DNA from 2 places in the Geodermatophilus sp. SYSU D00708 genome. Region 2 is predicted to be linked to the other one. Evidence: riboswitches for the same ligand, from Rfam matches in the RefSeq annotation. Region 2 holds a riboswitch; the other holds the start of a gene.
What was found. A riboswitch is a leader RNA that binds a small molecule or an ion and turns the genes downstream of it on or off. The one in region 2 is predicted to bind thiamine pyrophosphate.
Positions count from the first base shown of each region.

Region 1: it holds a riboswitch for thiamine pyrophosphate, as region 2 does, so the genes downstream of both, thiM (hydroxyethylthiazole kinase) here and ACI79D_RS08405 (ECF transporter S component) in region 2, are expected to answer to the same signal.

Region 1 covers NZ_JBJGYS010000029.1:1,632-12,797, forward strand. Annotated here, with positions in the region: gene ACI79D_RS20225 (helicase) at 1-1,123, shown strand, start outside; gene ACI79D_RS20230 (alcohol dehydrogenase catalytic domain-containing protein) at 1,192-2,205, opposite strand; TPP riboswitch at 2,354-2,448, shown strand; gene thiM (hydroxyethylthiazole kinase) at 2,441-3,238, shown strand; gene thiE (thiamine phosphate synthase) at 3,235-3,903, shown strand; gene thiD (bifunctional hydroxymethylpyrimidine kinase/phosphomethylpyrimidine kinase) at 3,900-4,715, shown strand; gene ACI79D_RS20250 (TenA family protein) at 4,712-5,425, shown strand; gene ACI79D_RS20255 (flotillin family protein) at 5,472-7,052, opposite strand; gene ACI79D_RS20260 (NfeD family protein) at 7,043-7,594, opposite strand; gene ACI79D_RS20265 (DNA polymerase IV) at 7,740-9,110, shown strand; gene ACI79D_RS20270 (hypothetical protein) at 9,076-9,345, opposite strand; gene ACI79D_RS20275 (CoA transferase) at 9,725-11,008, opposite strand; gene ACI79D_RS20280 (RBBP9/YdeN family alpha/beta hydrolase) at 11,005-11,166, opposite strand, start outside.
Region 2 covers NZ_JBJGYS010000007.1:71,922-83,087, forward strand. Annotated here, with positions in the region: gene ACI79D_RS08380 (GNAT family N-acetyltransferase) at 1-473, opposite strand, end outside; gene ACI79D_RS08385 (VOC family protein) at 551-1,063, opposite strand; gene ACI79D_RS08390 (aminotransferase class I/II-fold pyridoxal phosphate-dependent enzyme) at 1,157-2,614, shown strand; gene ACI79D_RS08395 (Mut7-C RNAse domain-containing protein) at 2,632-3,336, shown strand; gene ACI79D_RS08400 (Nramp family divalent metal transporter) at 3,443-4,735, shown strand; TPP riboswitch at 4,832-4,935, shown strand; gene ACI79D_RS08405 (ECF transporter S component) at 4,933-5,547, shown strand; gene ACI79D_RS08410 (ABC transporter ATP-binding protein) at 5,580-6,971, shown strand; gene ACI79D_RS08415 (energy-coupling factor transporter transmembrane component T family protein) at 6,968-7,735, shown strand; gene ACI79D_RS08420 (uracil-xanthine permease family protein) at 7,748-9,082, opposite strand; gene ACI79D_RS08425 (DUF1697 domain-containing protein) at 9,200-9,733, shown strand; gene ACI79D_RS08430 (ATP-binding protein) at 9,853-10,278, shown strand; gene ACI79D_RS08435 (SpoIIE family protein phosphatase) at 10,414-11,166, opposite strand, start outside.

The sequences.
Region 1 (11,166 bases), on a different contig from region 2:
GGCGAAGGTCGCCAAGCTCCGGTTCGACGTCGTCATCGCCGACGAGGCACACATGGTGCGGCACACGACGACGCAGCGGTGGAAGCACTGGAAGGCGGTCTCCGGCGCCGGCCGGGTGAAGGACGCGCCGTTCGTCATCGCGGCCACCGCCACCCCCGCGCACACGCCGCTGGAGCTGCCCTACCTGGCGCCGCAGTTCGCCCAGCGGCACGGCGAGCCGCTGCGCTCGTGGGCCGACCTGCCGGCGAAGCTCGCCGACCACGGGTTCCACGTGGAACGGGGCCGGTACGGCTGGACCTGGACCGAGGACGCCGACCGCCGCCGCGCCGACCTCGCCCGGCTGCAGGACTGGCTGGCCGAGGGCTCCCCGCCGGCGACGCTGCACCGCCCGGCGCCGTGGGGCCCGGTGTCGGTCACCGGGACGCCGGTGTCGCTGACGCCGGCCGAGCGGGCCGCCTACGAGTCGGAGTGGCAGGAGTTCCGCGCCGAGATGCAGCTGGCCCGCCGCGGCCGGCAGACCGCGCGGGGCCGGGCGGCGCTGCTGCGGTTCCGGCAGAAGGCCGGGCTGATCCGCGCACAGGCCACCGTCGACTGGGTCAAGGCGCAGGTGGAGGCCGAGCGGCAGGTCGCCGTCTCGGTGGAGTTCGTGGAGACGGCGGCCGACCCGATCCGGGAGGCGCTGCTGGACTCGGGCGTCGCCGTGGCCGCCATCTACGGACGCGACCGGTTCGACGTCGAGGCCGAGCGGCTGCGGTTCCAGACCGGCGCCGCGCCCGTGTGCGTCTTCACGGTGACCGCGTCGATCAGCCTGCACGCCGGCGAACTGCTGCCCGACGGGACGCACGCATCGGCCACGCCGCGGGTCGGGCTGTTCCACCAGCCGCGGTTCTCCGGCATCCAGGCCCGCCAGGTCACCGGCCGCACCCACCGCGACGGGCAGGTCTCGCCGTGGCGGGTGGCGTTCGCCGAGGACACCGTCGAGGAGCAGGTCGCGCGGGTGATGGTGGAGCGGCTGGCGGTCAGCGGCTCGACCGCGGGCGCGGACACGTCGTCCCTGCAGGAGATCGCCGAGCTGCTCGACGCCGACTGGCTGCCCTCGACCACGCTCACCGGCACCGACTGACGCGGACTCGGTCTCAGCCGCAGTCGTATCTCGCCGCGCGGCCGGGTCGCCCTGACCGTCCACCCCGCTCAGGGCACGAGTACCGCCCGGCCGAGCACCCGGCCGGCACGCAGGTCGTCGAGCACCCGCACGGCGTCGTCGAGCGGGTGGGTCGTCACCGTCGTCACCAGGCGACCGCGGGCCGCGAGGTCCAGGGCCTCGACCAGCTCGGCGCGCCGGTTGCCGACCGACGTCACGATCCGCTGCTCGGGCACCACCATCGCCAGCGGGTCGATCTCGACCCGGTCGAAGCTGTAGCCGACGTAGACGAGGGTGCCGCCCTTGCCGAGGGAGGCGAGCGCGGCGGCGCCGGTGTCCCGGGTGCCGACGAGCTCGAACACCACGTCGGCGCCGCGGCCGCCGGTGGCCTCGCGGACGGCGCCGGCCACGTCCTGCGTCGAGGCGTCCACCGTCACCGCGGCCCCGAGCTCGGTGGCCAGCTCCAGCCGCTCCCGGGAGCGGGCGACAGCGATGACGCGGGCGCCGGCCTCCCGCAGCACCTGCACGAGCGCGAGACCGACCCCGCCGGCGCCGTAGACGACCGCGTCCGCGCCGGGGCCCACCCCGGCCACGCTGACCGCGTGCAGCGCCGTCGTCGCGCTGCAGCACAGGGTCGCGGCGGTGGGCAGGTCCACGCCGTCCGGCACGGGCACCACCGCCGTCGCCGGGACGACGAGCTGCTCGGCGAATCCGCCGTCGGTGGCGAAGGTCAGGAACCCGAGCGGCGCGTCGCAGAGGTGGTCGTCCCCGGCGGCGCACCACCGGCAACGGCCGCAGGCGTGCAGGTAGTGGACGGCGACCCGGTCGCCCACCGCGAGCCCGGCGACGTCCTCGCCCAGCTCGGCGACGACGCCCGCGACCTCGTGGCCCAGGGTGATCGGCGTCCGGGCCGGGGTGAGCAGCCCGTCGAGGAAGTGCAGCTCGGTCCCGCAGACGCCCGCTGCGGCGACGTCGAGGACCACCTCCCCGGGACCCGGCCGCGGCCGATCGACGTCCTCGACGCCGAGGGGTTCGCCGACCCCGTGGAAACGGACAGCACGCATGGAACGGCCTCCCTACGCCGGCATGACCCGGACAGGTTCGAACGGTCGACGGCCCCAGCCGCCCTCTCAGCCCACTCGGGTGGGCTCCCGCGGTACGGCCCGGAGGCTACCCGCCCGGCCTGGGAGCGACGTTGTTAGGTTCGGGGTCGTAAGTGGCACGGGGTGCCCCCGCCCGGGGCTGAGAGCACACCCGTCGAACCTGCTCCAGTTCGTACTGGCGAAGGGATGTCACGGCGTGGGAGCCATCGACCTGCGCGCGGCCCGCGAGGAGCTGCGCACCGCTGCACCGCTGGTGCACTGCCTGACCAACACCGTCGTCCAGACGATGACGGCCAACGCCCTGCTGGCCGCCGGCGCGGCGCCGGCGATGGTGGACGCGCCGCAGGAGGCCGGGGACTTCGCCGCGGTCGCCTCGGCGGTGCTGGTCAACGTCGGCACGGTGCACGAGCGCACCGCCGAGGCCATGCGGCTGGCCGCGCGCTCCGCCGGCGCGGCCGGGACGCCGTGGGTGCTCGACCCGGTCGCGGTCGGTCCGCTGGCCTACCGGACGGCGCTGGCCGCCGAGCTGGTCGAGCTGCGGCCCACCGCCGTCCGGGGCAACGCCTCCGAGGTCCTGGCGCTGGCCGGGGCCGGCACCGGCGGCCGCGGGGTGGACAGCACCCACAGCACCGACGCCGCCTCCGAGGCCGCCCTCGGCCTGGCCCGGCGCACCGGGGGAGTGGTGGCGGTCAGCGGCGAGGTGGACCTGGTCACCGACGGACGGCGGACCGTGCGGGTGGGCGGCGGCTCGGTCCTGCTCACCCGCACCACCGGCGCCGGCTGCGCGCTGGGCGCCCTGGTCGCCGCCTACCTCGCCGTCTGCGACGACCCGCTGACCGGCGTCGTGGCCGCGCACGCGCACGTGGCGCTGGCCGCCGAGGTCGCCGCCGACGTCGCCGACGGGCCCGGCACCTTCGCCCCGGCCTGGCTCGACGCCCTCGACGCCCTGGACGGGGAGTCCCTGAGCCGGGCGGACGTGCGGGAGGAGCGGTGAACGGGTTCGACCCGACCCTCTACCTGGTCACCGACACCGAGCTGGCCCGGCCCCGGCCGGTCGCCGACGTCGTCCGCGCCGCCGTGGCCGGTGGGGTCACCGCCGTCCAGGTGCGCGACAAGACGGCGTCCCGGCGGCAGCTGCTCGCCCTCACCCGGGCGGTGCAGGCCGCGCTGGTCGACCGCCCCGACGTCGCGGTCGTGGTCAACGACGCGGTCGACGTCGCCCTGCTGGCCGGCGCGGGCGTGCACGTCGGCCAGGACGACCTCCCGCCGGCCGAGGTCCGGCGGCTGCTGGGCCCGGGCGCGCCGCTGGGGCTGAGCGTCACCTGCGCCCCGGACCTGCACGCCGCGCTGGCGCTGCCCCCGGGCACCGTGGACCTGGTCGGCATCGGCCCGGTGTGGGCGACGCCGACCAAGCCCGACGCGGCTCCCGGCCTCGGCCTGGCGGGCACCCGGGAGCTCGCGGCCGCCGCCCGCTCCGCGGGGCTGGTCGCCGTCGCGATCGGCGGGATCGACACCGCCAGGGCGGCGGAGGTGGCGGCGACCGGGGTGGACGGGATCTGCGTCGTCTCGGCGGTCTGCGCCGCGCCCGACCCCGCGGCCGCCGCCCGGGAGCTGCGGGCGCGGATCGACGCGGGCCGCTCGGTGGGGGTCCAGCGATGAGCGGCGTGCCGGTCGCCCTCACCGTCGCGGGCAGCGATCCCAGCGGCGGCGCCGGCATCCAGGCCGACCTGAAGACCTTCAGCGCCCTGGGCGCCTACGGGACAGCGGTGCTGACCGCGCTCACCGCGCAGAACACCCGCGGGGTCACCGGCGTGCACCCGGTGCCGGCGGAGTTCGTCGCCGCGCAGCTCGAGACCCTGCTGGACGACGTCGAGGTGCACGCCACCAAGCTCGGCATGCTGGGCAGCGCGGAGGTGGTCCGGACCGTGGCGCGGGTGCTGGCCGACCGCCGGGCGGGGCCGGTCGTCTGCGATCCCGTGATGGTGGCGACCAGCGGCGACCGGCTCATCGACGACGCTGCGGTGGACGCCGTCCGCACCGACCTGCTGCCGGTCACCGACCTCGTCACGCCCAACGTGCCCGAGGCGGCGGCGCTGCTCGACGCGGCGCCGGCGACGAGCGTCGACGACCTCCCCGGGCAGGCCACCGCGCTGCTGGCCCTCGGCCCGCGGGCGGTGCTGCTCAAGGGCGGCCACCTCGGCGGGGAGGAGAGCGTCGACGTGCTGGCCACCGCGGACGGCGTCACCGTGACCCACCGTCCCCGGGTGCGGACGACGGCGACGCACGGCACCGGTTGCACGCTGTCCTCGGCCCTCGCCGCGCTCGCCGCCCGCGGCCGCACCGACGACTGGGCGCGGCTGGTCGACCCGGCGCGCGACTTCCTGCACACCGCGCTGGTCGCCGGGGCCGGCCTGGGCATCGGGTCGGGGCACGGGCCGGTGCACCACTTCGCCGGGATCTGGCCGTCGTGAGCACCGCCGCGGACCTCCCCGGGGACGCCGTCGAGGCCCCGTTCACCGAGCGCGCCTGGGCCGCGACCGCCGGCCTGCGCGCGGCCATCGACGACCTGCCCTTCCTCGCGGAGCTGGGCTCCGGCGCGCTGGCACCGGCCACGTTCCGGCACTACCTGGAGCAGGACGCGCTCTACCTCGCGGACTACGCCCGGGCGCTGGCCCTGCTCGCCGCCCGCGCCCCGGACTCGGCCGCCGCGTCCTTCTGGGCGACCTCGGCGGCCACGACCGCGACGGTCGAGCGCCAACTGCACGCCGACCTGCTCGCCGCGGAGCTGCCCCCGGCCGACCGGCCGGGCGGCGACCCGGTGCCCTCACCGACCTGCCTGGCCTACGTCTCCTACCTGGTGGCCGCGGCGGCGACGGCTCCGTACGCGGTCGCCGCCGCGGCCGCGCTGCCCTGCTACTGGGTGTACGCCGACGTCGGCGCGCGCCTGGCGCGGACCGCGGCCCTCGTCCCCGGGCACCCGTACCTGCGCTGGGTCGCCGCCTACGACGCCCCGGAGTTCCAGGAGGCCGCCCGCACCGCCCGCGCGCTGGTCGACGCGGCCGCCGGCGAGGCGCCCGGCACGCAGCCGGCCATGCTGCGCGCCTTCACCGTCGCCACCCGCTACGAGCTGGATTTCTGGCGCGCGGCGCACGAGCGGGAGAGCTGGCCGGACCCGATCTGAGCCGGTCCCGACGGGCCCGGCCAGGGAACTCCCGACCGGAGCCCGGTCAGCTCGCCGGCGGCTGCCCGTCCGCCGGCACGATCGGGATCCGGGTGGCCGCGCCGTCGGCGGTGGCTGCACCGCTCGCCGCGGGTGCGCTGCCACCCCCGGCCACGGCACCGCCCGCGCCCCCGAGCCGGCGCAGCAGCGCCGCGACGTCGACCCCGGTGAGGTCACCGGAGAGCTGCAGCCCCTGCGCCACGTTCGCGGCCACCGAGCGGCCGAGGGAGCCGGCGCCGTCGGCGGAGATGACGGTCATCTTGTCCACGCTCGACAGCGGGGCCGCGGCCGCCTGCACCACCTGGGGCAGCACCTTCACCAGCATCTCGAGGACCGCCGCCTCGCCGTACTTGGCGAACGCCTCCGAGCGTGCGTCCAGCGCCTCGGCCTCCGCCTGCCCGCGGGCGAGGATGGCGGCCGCCTCCGCGGCGCCCTCCCGCTCGACGGCGTCGGCGATGGCCTGCCGGCGCAGCCGCTCGGCCTCACCGCGCTTGGCGCCCTCGATCGCCTCGGCCTCGGCCAGCGCCGACCGGCGGGCCCGCTCGCCCTCACCGGAGAGCTTGGCCTGCTCGGCGGCGGCCTGGGCGGCGGCGATGGTGCCCTGCCGCTGGGCCTCGGCGGCGAGGATCGCGGCGTTCTTGCGGCCCTCGGCCTCCTGCTCGACCTTGTAGCGCTGAGCGTCGGCGGGCCGGCGGACCTGGGTGTCGAGCTGGCGCTCGGTCAGCGCCGCGGTCCGGACGGCGACCTTCTCCTGCTCGGTGAGGATCGCCTGGTCCTGCGCGGCCTGGGCCAGCGGTCCGCTGGCGGCCGCACGGGCCTTCGCCGCGTCGGTCTCCGCGGTGATCTCCGCCTGGCGCAGCGCGAGCTGCCGCTGGGCGACGGCGATCGCCTCGTCGGCGAGCAGCTGCTCCTGCTGCGCGGCCTGCCGGGCCCGGGCCTCGGCGATGCTGGCCTCCTTGAGCACCCGCGCCGCCTCGGGCCGGCCCAGGTCGGCCAGGTAGCTGCCCTCGGCCTGGATGTCCTGCAGCTGGAAGGTGTCGAGCACCAGCCCCTGCCCGGTGAGCGAGGACTCGGCCTCCTCGGCGACGGCGGAGGCGAACGCGGCCCGGTCGCGGATGATCTCCTCGATCGTCAGCCGGCCGACGATGGAGCGCAGGGCACCGGCCAGCACCTCCGAGGTGAAGGTGTCGATGCCCTCCTGCTGGTTGAGGAACCGCTGGGCGGCGGCGCGGATGGAGTCCTCGGAGCCGCCGACCTTGACGATGGCCACGCCCTCCAGGTCGCACTTGACGCCCTGCTTGGACACCGCACCGCGGATGCCGACCGGGATGCGCCGGCTGGACAGGTCCATCGTGTGCAGCTTCTGCACGACCGGCAGGACGAAGACGCTGGCGCCCATGACCACCTTCTGGCCCGACGCGTCGCGGGAGGTCAGCCCCGAGGCGCTGGTGACCTCGCGTCCCTGGCGGCCGGTCACGATGAACGCCTGGTTGGGCCCGGCGACCTTGATGCGGGACAGGACCAGCACCACGATCAGGAGCACCAGGACGGCGATGCCGCCGATGGCGATGAGCAGGGTCAGGTCCACGGTTCGGTGCCTCCGGTCTCGGGCAGGGGGTCGGGCGCGGTCGAGACGACCTGCACGGCGGTCTCGCTGAGCGCCTCGACGACGTACACGGGCGTGCCCGCGGGCAGCGGGACGTCGCTGCGCGCGGCGTACTTGAGCTGCTGGCCGGCGACGGTCAGGCGCACCTCGCCGAGTCCTCCGCTCGGGACGGCGGACACCACGACGCCCTGCAGGCCGACCAGGTGGGCCTTCGTGAGGGTCTCGGTGGTGGGCATGTCCCGCAGCGCGCGGGAGAGCCGGATCGCCCCCCACGCGAGCGGGATCGCCACGGCTGCCCCGACGGTCAGCGCGGCGAGCAGCCGGCCGGCGTCCGGGAGCCCGTCGGGCAGCACGGACGCGGCCGCGGCGCCGCCGAAGCCCACCCCGCCGACCAGCGCCGCCAGCGCCGGGACCGAGAACGGGCCGTCGGCGTCCCCGGCCAGGTCGCCGAACTCGCCGACGAGCAGGGACAGCAGGAGGACGCCGAGGCCGATCGCCCCCACGACGAGGAGGACTCCCGCCACGCTGCTCCTCCCTGTCGGTGTGGGCCCCGACAGTCGCAGCCACGCGGGAGATGATCAACCGGATCCGGCACCGACCCGTCCGCACTCACCCGCTCGGAGGACGGGCGACCATGGGGAGCGGCCGGCGACAGCGAGGAGGTGGGGCGTGCGGCGGGAGGCGAGCATCCTCCACCTGGACCTCGACGCCTTCTTCGCCGCGGTCGAGCAGCGCGACAAGCCGTCCCTGCGCGGGCGGCCGGTGGTGGTCGGCGGCGTGGGCGGGCGCGGCGTGGTGGCGACGGCGTCCTACGAGGCGCGCGCCTACGGCGCCCGGTCGGCGATGTCGACCGCCGAGGCGCGGCGCCGCTGCCCGCCCGGGACGGCGTTCCTCGGCGGGCGGTTCGCCGCCTACCGGCGGACCTCCGACGTCGTCATGGAGCTGCTGCGGGAGCTCTCCCCACTGGTCGAGCCGGCCTCGCTGGACGAGGCCTACGTCGACCTCGCGGCCGGCCCGGGCCACGACCTGTCGGTGGACGGCGTGACCGCGCTCGGCCGGCGGCTCAAGGAGCGGATCGCCGAGGCCACCGGCGGGGTGACCGGGTCGGTGGGCATCGGCTCGTCGAAGCTCATGGCCAAGATCGGCTCCGACCTGGACAAGCCCGACGGGCTGGTCGTCGTCCCCCCGGGCGGCGAGCTGGACGTGCTGCACCCGCTGCCGGTGACCCGCCTGGGCGGCGTGGGCCCGGCGACCGCGGAGCGGCTGCGGCAGGTCGGGGTGCGCACCGTCGCCGACCTGGCCGCGAAGTCGCTGCCGGACCTGGTGGCGCTGGCCGGCCGGGCGCACGGGGCGGGGCTCTACGCGCTGGCCCGCGCCGAGGACGACCGGCCGGTGGTCGCCGAGCGCGAGGCCAAGTCGATCTCGCAGGAGGAGACCTTCGAGCGGGACCTCACCGACCTCGCCGTCCTCGGCCGGGAGATCGACGCCATGGCCGCGCGGGTGGCCGCCCGCCTGCACGCGTCGGCCTACGCCGGGCGGACGGTGACGCTCAAGCTGCGCCGCTACGACTTCACCACGCAGACCCGCTCACAGACGCTGCCGCAGCCCACCGACGACGTCCGGGTGATCGCCTCGATCGCCCGCCGGCTGCTCACCGAGGCCGGCGCCGGGGGTGGGCTGCGCCTGCTCGGCGTCGGGGTCTCCGGGCTGTCGCTCTACGCGCAGGGCGATCTGTTCGCGGCCGACGACGAGCCGGCCGACCTCGCCGACGACGTCCCCGCCGAGGCGCCCGCGCCGGCCGAGGAACCCGCTCCGGCCGCCGAGACGCGGTGGTGGCCGGGGCAGGACGTGCGGCACGACGAGCTCGGCCCCGGCTGGGTGTGGGGCCGGGGACTGGGGCGGGTGACGGTCCGCTTCGAGGGGCCGCGCACCCCGCCCGGCCCGGTGCGCACGCTCGCCGCCGACGACCCCGCGCTGCAGCCCGCCGACCCGCCGGACTGGCGGGTCAGCGCGGGAACGCCGGCCAGCCCAGGACCGTGAGGTCCCGGTCGACCTGGACGACGACGTCCTCGCCGTAGGCGGTGACGAGGAACGCCGTGTACAGCCCGGCGGAGTCGACCTCGACCCGGTCGACCGTCGCGCCCGGGTGCTCGGCGAGCGCGGCGGCCGCCACGGCCACGGCCAGGTCGGCCGGGAGGTCGGGGTCCGCCGGCGGGGTCGGTGTCCGCATCCGCATGCGCCGCCGGATCCGGCCCTCGCTCGTCCTGGTGCCCATCGGGGCCTCCTCTCCTCCCCGGCCCCCGGTGGGCCGCTCGGGGACGAGCCTCGGCCGCGCGGCTGTGCGGAGCCTGGGCCTCCGGTGCGGGTTCGATCGGGGTCTGAGGAGCCCCGGACCCGACCCTGGGGGAGCTGTCGACCCGTGCGCCGGCGCGCCGACGAAGGGGAAGCGCCGGCGCGCCGGGTCGAGGGGGACGCGGAACCCGGCACAACGGGGGATGGCGGGCTCCGCGTCCCGGCGGGGACCGACGCCCTCGAGCCGGTCCCCGGTTCGCCGGGGGTGGCGTGGTGACGGGTGCTCCTGCCCGCTCTCTCCCCAGCGACCACCAGCGTGGCCGCGTGCCCTGTGAGGGAGCTGGACGGGGACTGCCAGTCCGCTAGGCATGCCACGACGGGCGGACGCCGAACGCGGCGGCGGTCCGCCACGGCGGCGACCCCGGCGGGGCCACCACCGTCACCGTGCCCTCGGGCGAGGGCAGGGACAGCAGGTACCGCGCCGGGTCGGCCGGCTCGCCGTCCTCCGGTGCCCGCCGCGGCAGGGCGAGCAGCTCGTGCGCCGTCCGGGCGAGGGAGAGCTCCCCGTGCCAGCCGCCACCCTCGTCGCGCCGGCGGGCCACGGCGGCCAGCACGGTCGCCGCCGCCAGGTGCCCGGTCGCGTGGTCCAGCGCCTGGGCGGGCAGCACGCCGGGTGCCTCGGGGGAGCCGCACTCGAGCGCGATGCCCGTCGCGGCCTGCACCAGCGAGTCGAAGCCCCGCCGGTGTGTCCACGGGCCCTCGGTGCCCCACGCCGAGAGGCTGACCACGACCAGGTGCGGGTGCCGCGCGGCCAGCGCCGCGGGGTCCAGCCCGAAGCGGGCCAGCGCGCCGGGCCGGTAGCCCTGCACGACGACGTCGGCGGTGGCCAGGAGCTCCTCGGCCGTCCGGCGGTCGGCGGCGGCCGCCAGGTCCAGCACCGCGTGCCGCTTGCCCGGTCCGGTGTCGACCAGCGAGCCGGGGTCGTCGGGCAGCCGCGGACTGTCGACCCGCAGGACGTCGGCGCCGTGCGAGGCCAGCGTCCGGGTGGCCACCGGGCCGGCGATCACGCGGGTCAGGTCGAGCACCCGCAGGCCCGACGCCGGTGCCGCCCGCACCGGTCCGTCGGCCGTCCGCCGCAGCGCGACCAGCGGCGCGGCCGCGACGGCCCGCCCCTGCGGCGACCCGGCCCAGGCCGCGGCCGTGCGGACCGCGCCCGCCGCGCCGCCGGCGGCCACGACCGCGGACTCGAGCTCCTCCGCCGCCCAGCGCCGCGCCGCCGACCCGGCGTCCTCACCGAGCACGCGCAGCGCCGCGGCACGGTGGTGCGGGTAGTTGGCGTGCAGCCGCAACCAGCCGTCTGCGGTCGGCCAGAACCGGGACAGCGGGTGGAACCCCGGCGCCACCGGACGGCCGTCGACCGCGGCGTACCGCTCGCTGCGGAAGGCGAGCCCGACGTGCGCGGCGTCCACCCGCACGGGGTCGCCGGGGGTGAGCAGCCGGGCCGCGAGCAGCTGCGCCGCGACGGCGCCCACGGCCAGGTCGGGCACGGGCAGCGGGCCGTCCAGCCCGGTCGCGCCGGTCGCCGCGACCTCCGGGGCGGGAACGCCGGCCAGCAGCGGCCACGCGTGCGCCAGCAGGGCGTTCACCGCGCGGTGATCCGCACGGCCGGGTCGGTGCACCAGCGCAGCACCGACGGCCACGCGCCGTACCCGTCGTCCATCGCCAGGTGGCCGGCGCCGGGCAGCACGTCGACGTCCAGCCCGTGCGGCCGGGCGAACACCTCCAGCGCCCCGCCCGGGCAGTA
Region 2 (11,166 bases):
TAGCGGTACGAGCGGCGCAGCCGGCCCTCGAACGAGAAGCCCGCCTTCTCGGCCACCCGCGCGGAGGCGGTGTTCTCCACCGCGTGGCACAGCTCCACCCGGTCGACGTCCAGCCGCGCGAAGGCCCAACGGCAGGCGGCGTCGACCGCGATCGGGGCGACGCCGCGCCCCCGGGCCGCGGGCACCGTCCAGTACCCGATCTCGGCGTCGGCCTGTGCGCGGTCGATGGAGTGCAGGGACACCGAGGCCAGCAGCGTGCCCGCGGCGTCGACGACGGCCCAGGCGGCACGGTCCTCGAGCGCCGGGTCCATCCGGACCCGCACGATCAGCGCGGCGTCCTCCCGCGAGACCACGCCCGCCCCGCTCCACATCCGGCTGGCGGGGTCCTGCAGCGCGGCGAAGACGTCGGGGACGTCGTCGGTCCGCCAGGGCCGCAGACGCAGCGCACCGGCGGCCAGCTCATCGGGGATCACGGAAGGGCATCGTGCCTCACGGCCCCGAGCGGAGTGCCACGGGCGCGTTCTCCGCGCCGTGGGACTCCGCTGGGGCGTTAGGCGGGGAGGGAGACCCCGACGCCGCCACGGGTGTGCGCGCCGTAGCGGGCGATCTCCTGGTCGAGGTCCAGCGGCGAGGTCATGGCCGCGCCCGCCGTGAGCTCCGGGGTGATGAACTCGGCCGGCAGCAGCCAGGACACCTCGAACTCCAGGCCGTCCGGGTCGTGCGCGTAGAGGGCCTTGGTGGTCACGTGGTCGCTCATCCCGACCAGCGCCCCGGCCTGCAGCAGCGCGTCGCGGATGCGGGCGAGCTCGGCGAGGGTGTCGACCTCCCAGGCCAGGTGGTAGAGGCCGACCGTGCGCCGGCCGGCCTCCGAGGCGCCGGCGGCCGCGCCGATCTGGAACAGGCCGAGGTCGTGGTCGTTGCTCGACCCCTCGGCCTGCAGGAACACCGCGGCACCGGGGATCTCCATCTTGGCGCGGAAGCCGAGCACATCGCGGTAGAAGGCGTGGCTGCGGGCGACGTCGCGCACGTAGAGGACGGCGTGGTTGAGGCGCTGGACGGGCATGGTCGGACTCCTGACGGTCGGCAGGACGCCAGTGTGCGCCCATCTGCTTGAGACTTCAAGTATCGGTCGCGCCCGATCGGGTAGGTGCCGGGCATGGACCACTCGCGCGCCCCCGTCCTCGAGGCCCTGCAGGAGTTCCGCCGCCGGGGGGACGTCGTCTTCGGCCCGCCCGGCCACAAGCAGGGCCGCGGCGCCGACCCGCGGGTGGTCGAGGTCGTCGGGGAGGGCGTGTTCGCCTCCGACGTCCTCTCGCTCAACGGCCTCGACGACCGGCGCGAGTCGCAGGCGGTCACCACCCAGGCCGAGGACCTCATGGCCGACGCCGTGGACGCCGACAAGGCCTTCTTCTCCACCTGCGGCAGCTCGCTGTCGGTGAAGAGCGCGATGATCTCGGTCGCCGGCCCGGGCGAGGAACTGCTGGTCAGCCGCAACGCGCACAAGTCGGTGGTGGCCGGGCTGATCATCAGCGGCATCCGCCCGGTCTGGGTGCACCCGCACTTCGACGCCGAGCGGCACCTGGCCCACCCGCCGGAGCCCGAGGACGTCCGCCGCACGCTCGACCGGCACCCGCAGGCCAAGGGGATGCTGCTGATCACCCCGACCGACTGGGGCACCTGCGCCGACATCGCCGGCGTCGCCGAGGTGTGCCACGAGCGGGACCTCCCGCTGATCGTCGACGAGGCCTGGGGTGCCCACCTGCCCTTCCACCCCGACCTGCCGGCCTGGGGGATGGACGCCGGCGCGGACGTCGTCGTCACCAGCGTGCACAAGATGGGCGGGGCGATCGAGCAGAGCTCGGTGTTCCACCTCAAGGGCTCCCGCGTGGACCCGGAGGTGCTCAAGCAGCGGGAGGACCTGCTGGGCACCACGAGCTCCTCGTCGCTGGTGTACCTGACCCTCGACGGGTGGCGTCGGCACATGGTCGAGCAGGGCGAGGAGCTGCTGGGCAGGGCGATCGAGCGCGCAGCGCGCATCCGGGCGGAGATCGACGCACTGCCGGGCCTGGCGGTCATGGGCCGCGAGGTGGTCGGCACCGGCGGCGCCTTCGACCTCGACCCGCTGGCGATCACCGTCGACGTCCGGGGCCTGGGCATCACCGGCTTCCAGGCCGGGGACTGGGTGCGCGCCGCCTGCCACGTGGACCTCGGCGCGGCCGACACCTTCCGCGTCAACGCCCGCATCACCCACGCCGACGACGACGAGACGGAGAAGGCGCTGCTGGACGCGCTGCGGGCCCTCGTGGAGGGTGCCGCGTCGATGGAGCGCCCGCCGCAGGTGGACCTCCCCTCGCCGCAGGGCCTCGAGCTGGAGCAGGCGATGACGCCGCGCGATGCGTTCTTCGCCCGTGTCGAGCAGGTGCCGGCCGCCGAGGCGGTGGGCCGGGTGGCCGCCGAGCTGGTCAGCCCCTACCCGCCCGGCGTCCCGGTGCTGGCGCCCGGCGAGCGGATCAGCCAGGACGCCGTCGACTACCTGACCAGCGGGGTGCAGGCCGGGATGCTCATCCCCGACGCCGCGGACCCGTCGATGGAGACCCTCCGCGTCGTCTCATAGCCCTCGGGAGGCCAGCGGTGACCGGCTCGGTGGACGTCGTCGTCCCGCCGCCGCTGCGCTTCCTCCTGCCGGGACGGGACCGGCACCGCGGCGTCCGGCGGATGCGGTTCGACCCCGACGCCACGCTCGGCCACGTCGTCCAGGCGGCCGGGGTGCCGCTGACCGAGGTCGGCGGTCTCCGGGTCGACGGCGCCCCCGCCGGGGTCTCCGACCGGACTCGGCCGGGCAGCACCGTGGAGATCGCCGAGGTCCCGCGGCCGCAGCCGGTGCCGGCCGGCGGCTTCCTGCTCGACGTCGGGCTGGGCACGCTGGCCCGCCGGCTGCGGCTGCTCGGCCTGGACGCGGCGTGGTCCAACGACGCCGACGACGCCGACCTCGTGGTCCGCGCGACCGCCGAGGAGCGCGCCCTGCTCACCCAGGACCGCGGCCTGCTCATGCGCCGGGCCCTGCCGTCGGGGGCGCTGGTCCGCGGCGCCCGGCCCGACGACCAGCTCGCCGACGTCCTGGACCGGTTCGCTCCCCCGCTGGCGCCGCTGACCCGCTGCACCGCCTGCGGCGCCCGGCTGCTGCCGGTGGCCAAGGCCGACGTCGCCGACCGGCTGCCCGCCGGCACCCGGCGGACCTACGAGGAGTTCTCCCGCTGCCCGGCCTGCGACCGGGTCTACTGGCGCGGCGCGCACGCCCGCCGGATCGACGCGCTGGTCCGGACGGCGACCCGGTAGGCCCCCTAGGTCGGCCCCCGGGGGCCACGGGCTGGCCCGCACGTGTCACCCGCGGCGGGCACAGGAAGGAGCGCCCACCCACCTGCACCGCTCCTGCGAGGCCGCCGTGTACCTGTCGAAGACCGAGGCCGCCGTCCTGCCGACCACGCTGGTCGGCGCGCCGAGACCGGCACCCTCCGGGTCCGGACGGCGGCGGCTGTGGCCGCTGCTGGGTCCGGCGTTCGTCGCGGCGGTGGCCTACGTCGACCCGGGCAACTTCGCGACCAACTTCGCCGGCGGCGCCTCGTTCGGCTACACGCTGCTGTGGGTGATCGTGGCGGCCAACCTCATGGCGATGCTCATCCAGTCGCTGACCGCCAAGCTCGGGCTGGCCACCGGCCGGGACCTGGCCACCCTCTGCCGCGAGCAGCTGCCCCGGCCGGTCACCCGCGGGCTGTGGCTGCAGGCCGAGGCGGTCGCGATCGCCACCGACCTGGCCGAGATCGTCGGCGGCGCGGTGGCGCTGAACCTGCTGTTCGGCGTGCCGCTGCCGATCGGCGGGGTGATCACCGCCGTGGTCGCGTTCGTGCTGCTGGCCGCGCAGTCCCGAGGGCACCGGCCGTTCGAGCGGGTGATCGCCGGGCTGCTGCTGGTGATCGGCCTGGGCTTCGGCTACACGCTGGTCAGCTCCGGCGTCGACGTCGGCGGGGTCGCCGGCGGCCTCGTGCCGTCGTTCGCCGGCTCGGAGAGCCTGCTGCTGGCCACCGGGATCCTGGGCGCCACCGTCATGCCGCACGTCATCTACGTGCACTCCGCGCTGACCCCGGGCCGGTACGGCGACGTGGTCACCGCCGGGCGCACCCAGGCCGGCCGGCGCCGGCTGCTGCGGGCCCAGCGGGTCGACGTCCTGGTCGCGATGGGCCTGGCCGGGCTGGTCAACGCCGCGATGCTGGTGATCGCCGCGCAGCTGTTCACCGCCGACGACGGCATCGAGTCGCTGGAGAGCGTGCACGCCGGGCTGGGCGACCAGCTGGGCACCGGCGCCGCGCTGGCCTTCGCCGTCGCGCTGCTCGCCTCCGGGTTCGCCTCCTCCTCGGTCGGCACCCACGCCGGGCAGGTGGTCATGGCCGGCTTCCTGCGCCGGCACATCCCCGTCCTCGCCCGCCGGCTGGTCACCCTGGCCCCGGCCCTGGCGGTGCTGCTGCTCGGCGGCGACCCGACCACCGCGCTGGTCTGGTCGCAGGTGGTGCTCTCCTTCGGCATCCCCTTCGCGCTGGTGCCGCTGCTGTGGCTGACCGCCCGCCGCTCGGTCATGGGCAACTGGGTCAACCGGCCGGTCACCACCATCACCGGGGCGGTCGTCGCCGCGCTGATCATCGGCCTCAACGCCCACCTGCTGCTGGGCTTCGTCCTCGGGTGAGGGACCCTGCCGTCACCAGGGGGCCGGGCGCCATGCCCACGGAGGCACCGGCGGACGGCGGCAGCGACGGAACGGTCTAGGCTGGTCACACAACCGAACACACAGCAGGGGAGCGCTTCGGCGCTGAGAGTGCGGGTTCCCGCAGACCCTCGAACCTGATCCGGGTCATGCCGGCGCAGGGAGTCTGGAGGAAAGCCATGGCCGACCAGGCCGTCCGTCCGTCGTCGGCTGCGCCCACCGGGGGCCGCTCGCGCTGGCGCACCGTCGACATCGTCGTCACCGCCGTCCTGGGCGTCGCCTTCGGCGTCGTCTTCTGGGCCTGGGGCCTGCTGTGGGCGGGCACCGGCACGGCCTTCGCCGCCTTCCCGCCCGGGCAGGCGTTCATGTACGGCGTCTGGCTGGTCCCCGCGGTGCTCGCCCCGCTCGTGGTGCGCAAGCCCGGCGCGGGCCTGTTCGCCGAGCTGGTCGCCGCGATCGTCTCGGCGCTGCTCGGCTCGGCCTGGGGGACGACGACCATCGTCTACGGCCTGCTGCAGGGCCTGGCCGGGGAGGCCGGCTTCGCCGCCTTCCGGTACCGCCGCTTCGGGTGGCCGCAGGCGCTGCTGTCCGCGGCGCTGGCCGGCGCGATGGCCGCCGTCCTGGACCTCCTCTACTACTACCCGGACTGGACCGCGGGCTGGAAGACGACGTACGTGGCGCTGGTCGTGGCCGGCACCGTCGTCGTCGCGGGCGCGGGCAGCATGGCGCTGACCCGCGCGCTGGCCGGCAGCGGTGCCCTGTCGGCGTTCGCCTCCGGCCGTACCCGGGTCTGACGCTGACCGGGGGGTCCCCGGCCGCCGTCCGGGTGGCCGGGTGGGGCTTCCGGCACGCCGGCCGGCGGGCCTGGGCGGTCCGGGACGTCGACCTGACGGTGGCCCCCGGTGAGCGGCTGCTGCTCACCGGGGCCTCCGGCTCGGGCAAGTCCACGCTGCTGCGGGCGCTGGGCGGCCTGCTGGACCCGGAGAACGGGGACGCCGTCGGCGAGCTGACCGTCGACGGCGAGCCGCCCGACCGCCGGCGGCAGCGGGTGGGCATGGTCTTCCAGGACCCCGACTCGCAGCTGGTGATGACCCGCGCCGGGGACGACGTCGCCTTCGGGCTGGAGAACGTCGGCACCCCGCCCGCGGCGATCGGGCCGGCCGTGGACGCCGCCCTCGCCGCGGTCGGCTTCGACCTGGGCCGCGACCGGTCCACCGGCGCGCTGTCCGGCGGGCAGAAGCAGCGGCTGGTGCTGGCCGGCGCGCTCGCCCCGCGCCCCGGCCTGCTGCTGCTCGACGAGCCGACCGCGCAGCTGGACCCGGCCGGCGCCGAGCTGGTCCGCGGCGCGGTGGCCCGGGCGGTCGCCGACCGCGGCGCCACCCTCGTCGTCGTCGACCACGACGCCGCGGCCTGGCTGCCCCTGGTCGACCGTGTCGTGGAGCTGCTGCCGGGCGGTGGTGTGGCCGAGCACGGCCCCGGGTGGGCACCGGCTCCGCTGCGCCTCCCCGTCCGGCGCAGCTCCCCCGCGGGGGCGGTGCTGCTTGCCGCCGACGCCGCCGGGTTCACCCACCGCGGCTCGACCGCCCCCGCCCTGCCGCCGACCGACGCCGTCCTGCGGGCCGGGCGGACCCTGGCGGTCACCGGCCCCAACGGCACCGGGAAGTCCACGCTGGCGCTGCTGCTGGCCGGCCTGCGGGCGCCGACGACCGGCCGGGTCACCACCGGGCCGGCGCTCACGGCGGGGCTGCGCCGCCCGGACCGGCCGCCGTCCCGCTGGCGGGCCGCCGAGCTGGTGGAGCGGGTCGGTACCGTCTTCCAGCACCCCGAGCACCAGTTCCTCACCGGACGGGTGCGCGACGAGCTGTCCCTGGGTCCGCTGCGCGCCGGCGCGGGCGAGGGCGCGGCACACCGGCGCGCCGACGAGCTGCTCGAGCGGCTCGGCCTGGCGCCGCTGGCCGAGGCCAACCCGTTCACCCTCTCCGGCGGGCAGCAGCGGCGGCTGTCGGTCGCCACCGCGCTGGCCACCCGGCCGCCGGTCCTGGTGCTCGACGAGCCCACCTTCGGCCAGGACCGGGACACCTGGTCGGAGCTGGTCGCGCTGCTGGCCGAGCAGCAGGACGGCGACCGCGCCCTGTGCCTGGTCACCCACGACGCCGACGTGGTCGCCGCGCTGGCCGACGACGTGCTGAGCCTGGGCGCCCCGGTGGCGGTCCCGTGACCCCGCCGCTCGCCCTGGGGCCGGTGCGCCCGGTCCCGCTGTCGGCGGTGAACCCGGTCGCCCAGCTGGCCGCCATCGCCGTCCTCACCGTCGTGCTGCTGGTCAGCGGCGACCCGGTCACCCCGGCGGTGGTGCTCGCCGCCGAGCTGACGCTGCTGCCGGCCGCGGGGTTGACCACCCCGCGGGAGGTCGCGCGCCGGACCTGGCCGCTGCTGCTGAGCGCGGCCGGCGTCGCCTGGGTCAACGTGGCCTTCGGCGCGCTGGACGGCGCCGATGCCTGGCTCAGCGGCGCCACCTGGGGCCTGCGGGTCATCGCCCTGGCCCTGCCCGGGGTCCTGCTGGTCGCCTCCACCGACCCGGTCCGGCTGGCCGACGCGCTCACCCTGCACTGGCGCGTGCCGCCGCGGTTCGCCTACGGCGCCCTGGCCGCGCTGCGCCTGGTCCCGCTGCTGGCCGCCGAGTGGGAGACGATCCGGCTGGCCCGGCGGGCGCGGGGCGTCGACGCCGGGGCGAACCCCGTCGCCGCGGCCCGGCTGCTCGCCGGCACCGCCTTCGCCCTGCTGGTGGCCGCCATCCGGCGCGGCACCCGGCTGGCGACGGCGATGGACGCCCGCGGGTTCGACTCCGGCGTCCCCCGGACCAACGCCCGCGGCTCGGTCCTGCGCCCCCGCGACGGCTGGTTCGTCGCCGGGACCGTCGCGGTCTGCGCGGCGGCCGTGGCGGCGAGCGTGGCCAGCGGCGCCTGGGACCCGCTGCTCGGCTGAGTTCGCTGCCGGTCAGGCTCCCGGGTGCGGACGGCGCGGCCGGCCGGGCAGCACCAGGTTGAGGACGACGGCGACCACGGCCGCGACGACGATCCCCGAGTCGAACAGCGCTCCCCACTCGCCGGTCGCCCGGTCCACGGCGTCCGGCGCGGCGGCGATCCCCCGGCCCAGACCCACCGACAGCGCCACGATGAGCAGCCCCCGGGTGTCCAGGCCGTCCTTGCTGAGCAGCTGGACGCCGATCGCGCACACCATGCCGAACAGCACGAGCACGCCGCCGCCGAGCACCGCCGGCGGGATCGCGGCCAGCACTGCGGCGACCTGCGGGAGCAGGGACAGCCCCACGAGGACGAGCGCGCCGATGGTCACCACGTGCCGGCTCATCTGCTTGGTGAGGGCCACCAGCCCGATGTTCTGGCTGAACATCGTCGTCGGCAGCGCGCCGAAGACCCCGCCGAGGACGGCGCTGCCGCCCTCGGCCAGGATGCCGCCGCGCAGCTCGCGGGCGGTGGCCGGACGCCCCGCCCCGCCCTCGGTGACCGCGTGCACGGTGCCCACCGAGTCGACCATGTTGACCACGCCGACCACCGCCATCGAGAGCACCGCGACGACCGGGAACGACAGCCCGAACTCGAACGGGGCCGGGACGGCGACCAGCGGCCGGTCGCCGACGCCGGAGAGGTCCAGCAGGCCCAGCGGGATCGCCACCAGGTAGCCGACCACGACCGCGACCAGCACCGAGGCGGTGCACAGCAGCCCGCGGCCGAACTGGTTGAGCAGCACGGTCAGCACGAGCACGAGCGCGGCCACGCCCAGGTTGACCGGCGAGCCGAAGTCCGGGGACCCGACGCCACCGGCGGCCAGGTTGACGCCGCTGGGCAGCAGCCCCAGGCCGATGACCAGGATGATCGTGCCGGTCACCACGGGCGGGAAGAGGAACGCGATCCGGTGGATGCCCAGGGCGATCGCCACCTGGACGGCGGCGGTCACCAGCACCCCGCCGAGGACGGCGGACAGCCCGTACTCCTCGGCCAGCGGGACGGCGACGGCGATGAACGCGAAGCCCGACCCCATCATCAGCGGCAGCCGGCTGCCCACCGGACCGATGCCGACCGTCTGCAGCAGGGTGGCCAGCCCGGCGCACAGCAGGGCGGCCTGGACCAGCAGCACCGCCTCGCCCGTGGTCGCCCCGATGACGCCGGCCAGCAGGATCGCCGGGGTCAGGTTGGACGTGAACATGGCCAGGACGTGCTGCAGCCCCAGCGGCACCGCGACGCCCCACGGCGGGCGGGCGTCGGGGTCGGCGCGGTCGTAGGCCGGGGTGGTCGTCGGCTGGGTGGTGGCCATCGGGGCTCCTGGGGCTGGGCGGCGGTCCGCCAGCAGGGTCGCCGGAGCGTGTTCCGGACCGGTGTCGTCCCCATTGCGTTCCCGGCACCCGCAGGTCGGCGCGTTACGGTGCGGCCCGTGTCGACGCGCTACGTGGTGCTGCTGCGCGGCATCAACCTGGGTCGGGCGCGGCAGATGGGGATGCCCGAGCTGCGGGAGACCCTGACCGCGCGCGGGCACGGCGCCGTCCGCACCCACCTGCGCAGCGGCAACGTCGTCCTCGACAGCCCGCTGACGGCCGAGGAGCTCGCCGCGGACGTCGAGGCCGCGGTGCAGGAGCGGTTCGGGTTCGCGGCCCCCGTCGTCGTCCGGACCGGGACCGAGGTCGCCGCGGTGGTGGCCGCCGACCCGCTCGGCGCCGTCGCCACCGACCCGGCGCGCTACCTGGTCACCTTCCTGTCCCGGGCGCCGGACCCCGAGCGGGTGGCCGCGCTGCCCCCGGCCGACCGCGGCGAGTACCGGGTCGCCGGCCGCGAGCTGTTCCTCTGGCTGCCCGACGGGGTCGCCGACACGCCGCTGGCGTCGTGGCGGTGGGACACCCTGCTTGGCGTGCCGGGGACCTCCCGGAACTGGAACACCGTCCGGAAGCTGGCTGAGCTGGGCGCCGTGTGAGGTGCGTGACAGACAGGTTTAGCGGGGCTCTCCTGGAGCCATACGCAGGTGTTCGGCTCGCCCGCGGGCCGCAGCGAGGTGCGCCTCCGGGCGACGAGCACGTGAGGGGAACCAGCGGCGTGACACGGGAGACGGCCGGGCCGGTCTGGCCGTCGGCCACACCGCCGGCGGCCCGCGGCGGACTCGAGTGGGAGCTCACCGACGTCGCCGAGCTGCCGCAGGTGCGGGCCGCGCTGCGCCGGCACCTCACCGCCTCCGACCCGGCCGCGGCCGACCTGCGGGACCGGCTGGTGCTGGCCCTCGACGAGATGGCGTCCAACGCGCTGCGGCACGGCGGCGGGCACGTGGCGGCAGCGGTCCGCGCGACCGGGACGGGCTGGCTGATCGAGGTCTCCGACGCCGCACCGGCCACCCCGCCGACGCCCGCGGTGGGCCGCGACCCGAGCGAGGGCGGCCTGGGTCTCTACCTCATCGCCGAGCTGGCCGCCGACCACGGGTGGTACGTGTCCGCCGGCGCCAAGCACGTCTGGGCCGTCCTGGGCTGAGTCACCGCGGTCCTCCGGACCGCACCGCGGCCACGTGCCGTCCCCGGCCCACGCCGAGCCCGCCCGGCCGCTCGCCGGGGAACCCTCCGGGCCCCACTCCTCCCGACCACCGCGGCCACCAGCCGTCCCGGCGGGCTACTCCTGGGGGTGCAGGCGGATGGCGACCAGGGCGATGTCGTCCTGCAGGCCCTCCGGGCGCAGCCGCTCGATCACCGCGTCGCAGAACTGCTCGAGGGGCAGGCTGCCCAGCTCGGCGAGGGCGCCGCGCAGCCGGGCGATGCCGTCGTCCAGCGGCAGGTCGCGCCCCTCCACCAGGCCGTCGGTGTAGAGCAGCACCGTGGCCCCGCGGCGGAAGGTCACCGTGTGCTCGCTGCGCCGGGTGGCCGGGTCGACCCCCAGCATGAGCTCCGGACGGTGGCCGGCGAGCTCCGCCACCCGGCCGTCGGCGTGCAGCAGCAGCGGCGGCGGGTGACCGGCGTTGGACCAGCGCAGGGTGGTCAGCCCCGCGGCGCGCTGCTCCGGCGTCTGCTCGACCCGCGCGACGGCGGCGGTCGCCATCGTGGGCATACCCAGGCCCTGGATCGCCGAGTCGAGGTCGGTGAGCACCCGGGCGGGCCCGACGTCGGGCCGGTGGGCGATGCCGCGGAGCATCCCGCGCAGCTGCCCCATGGCGGCCGCGGCGGCGGTGTCGTGGCCGACCACGTCACCGATCACCAGCACCGCGGAGCCGCCCGGCTGCAGGAAGGCGTCGTACCAGTCCCCGCCCACCTGGGCGACCTCGACCGCGGGCAGGTACCGCACCACGATCTCGGCCGAGTCCGGCGCCGGCGGGTCGGTGAGCAGGCTGCGCTGCAGCCCCTCGGCCAGGTTGCGTTCCTGCGCGTACAG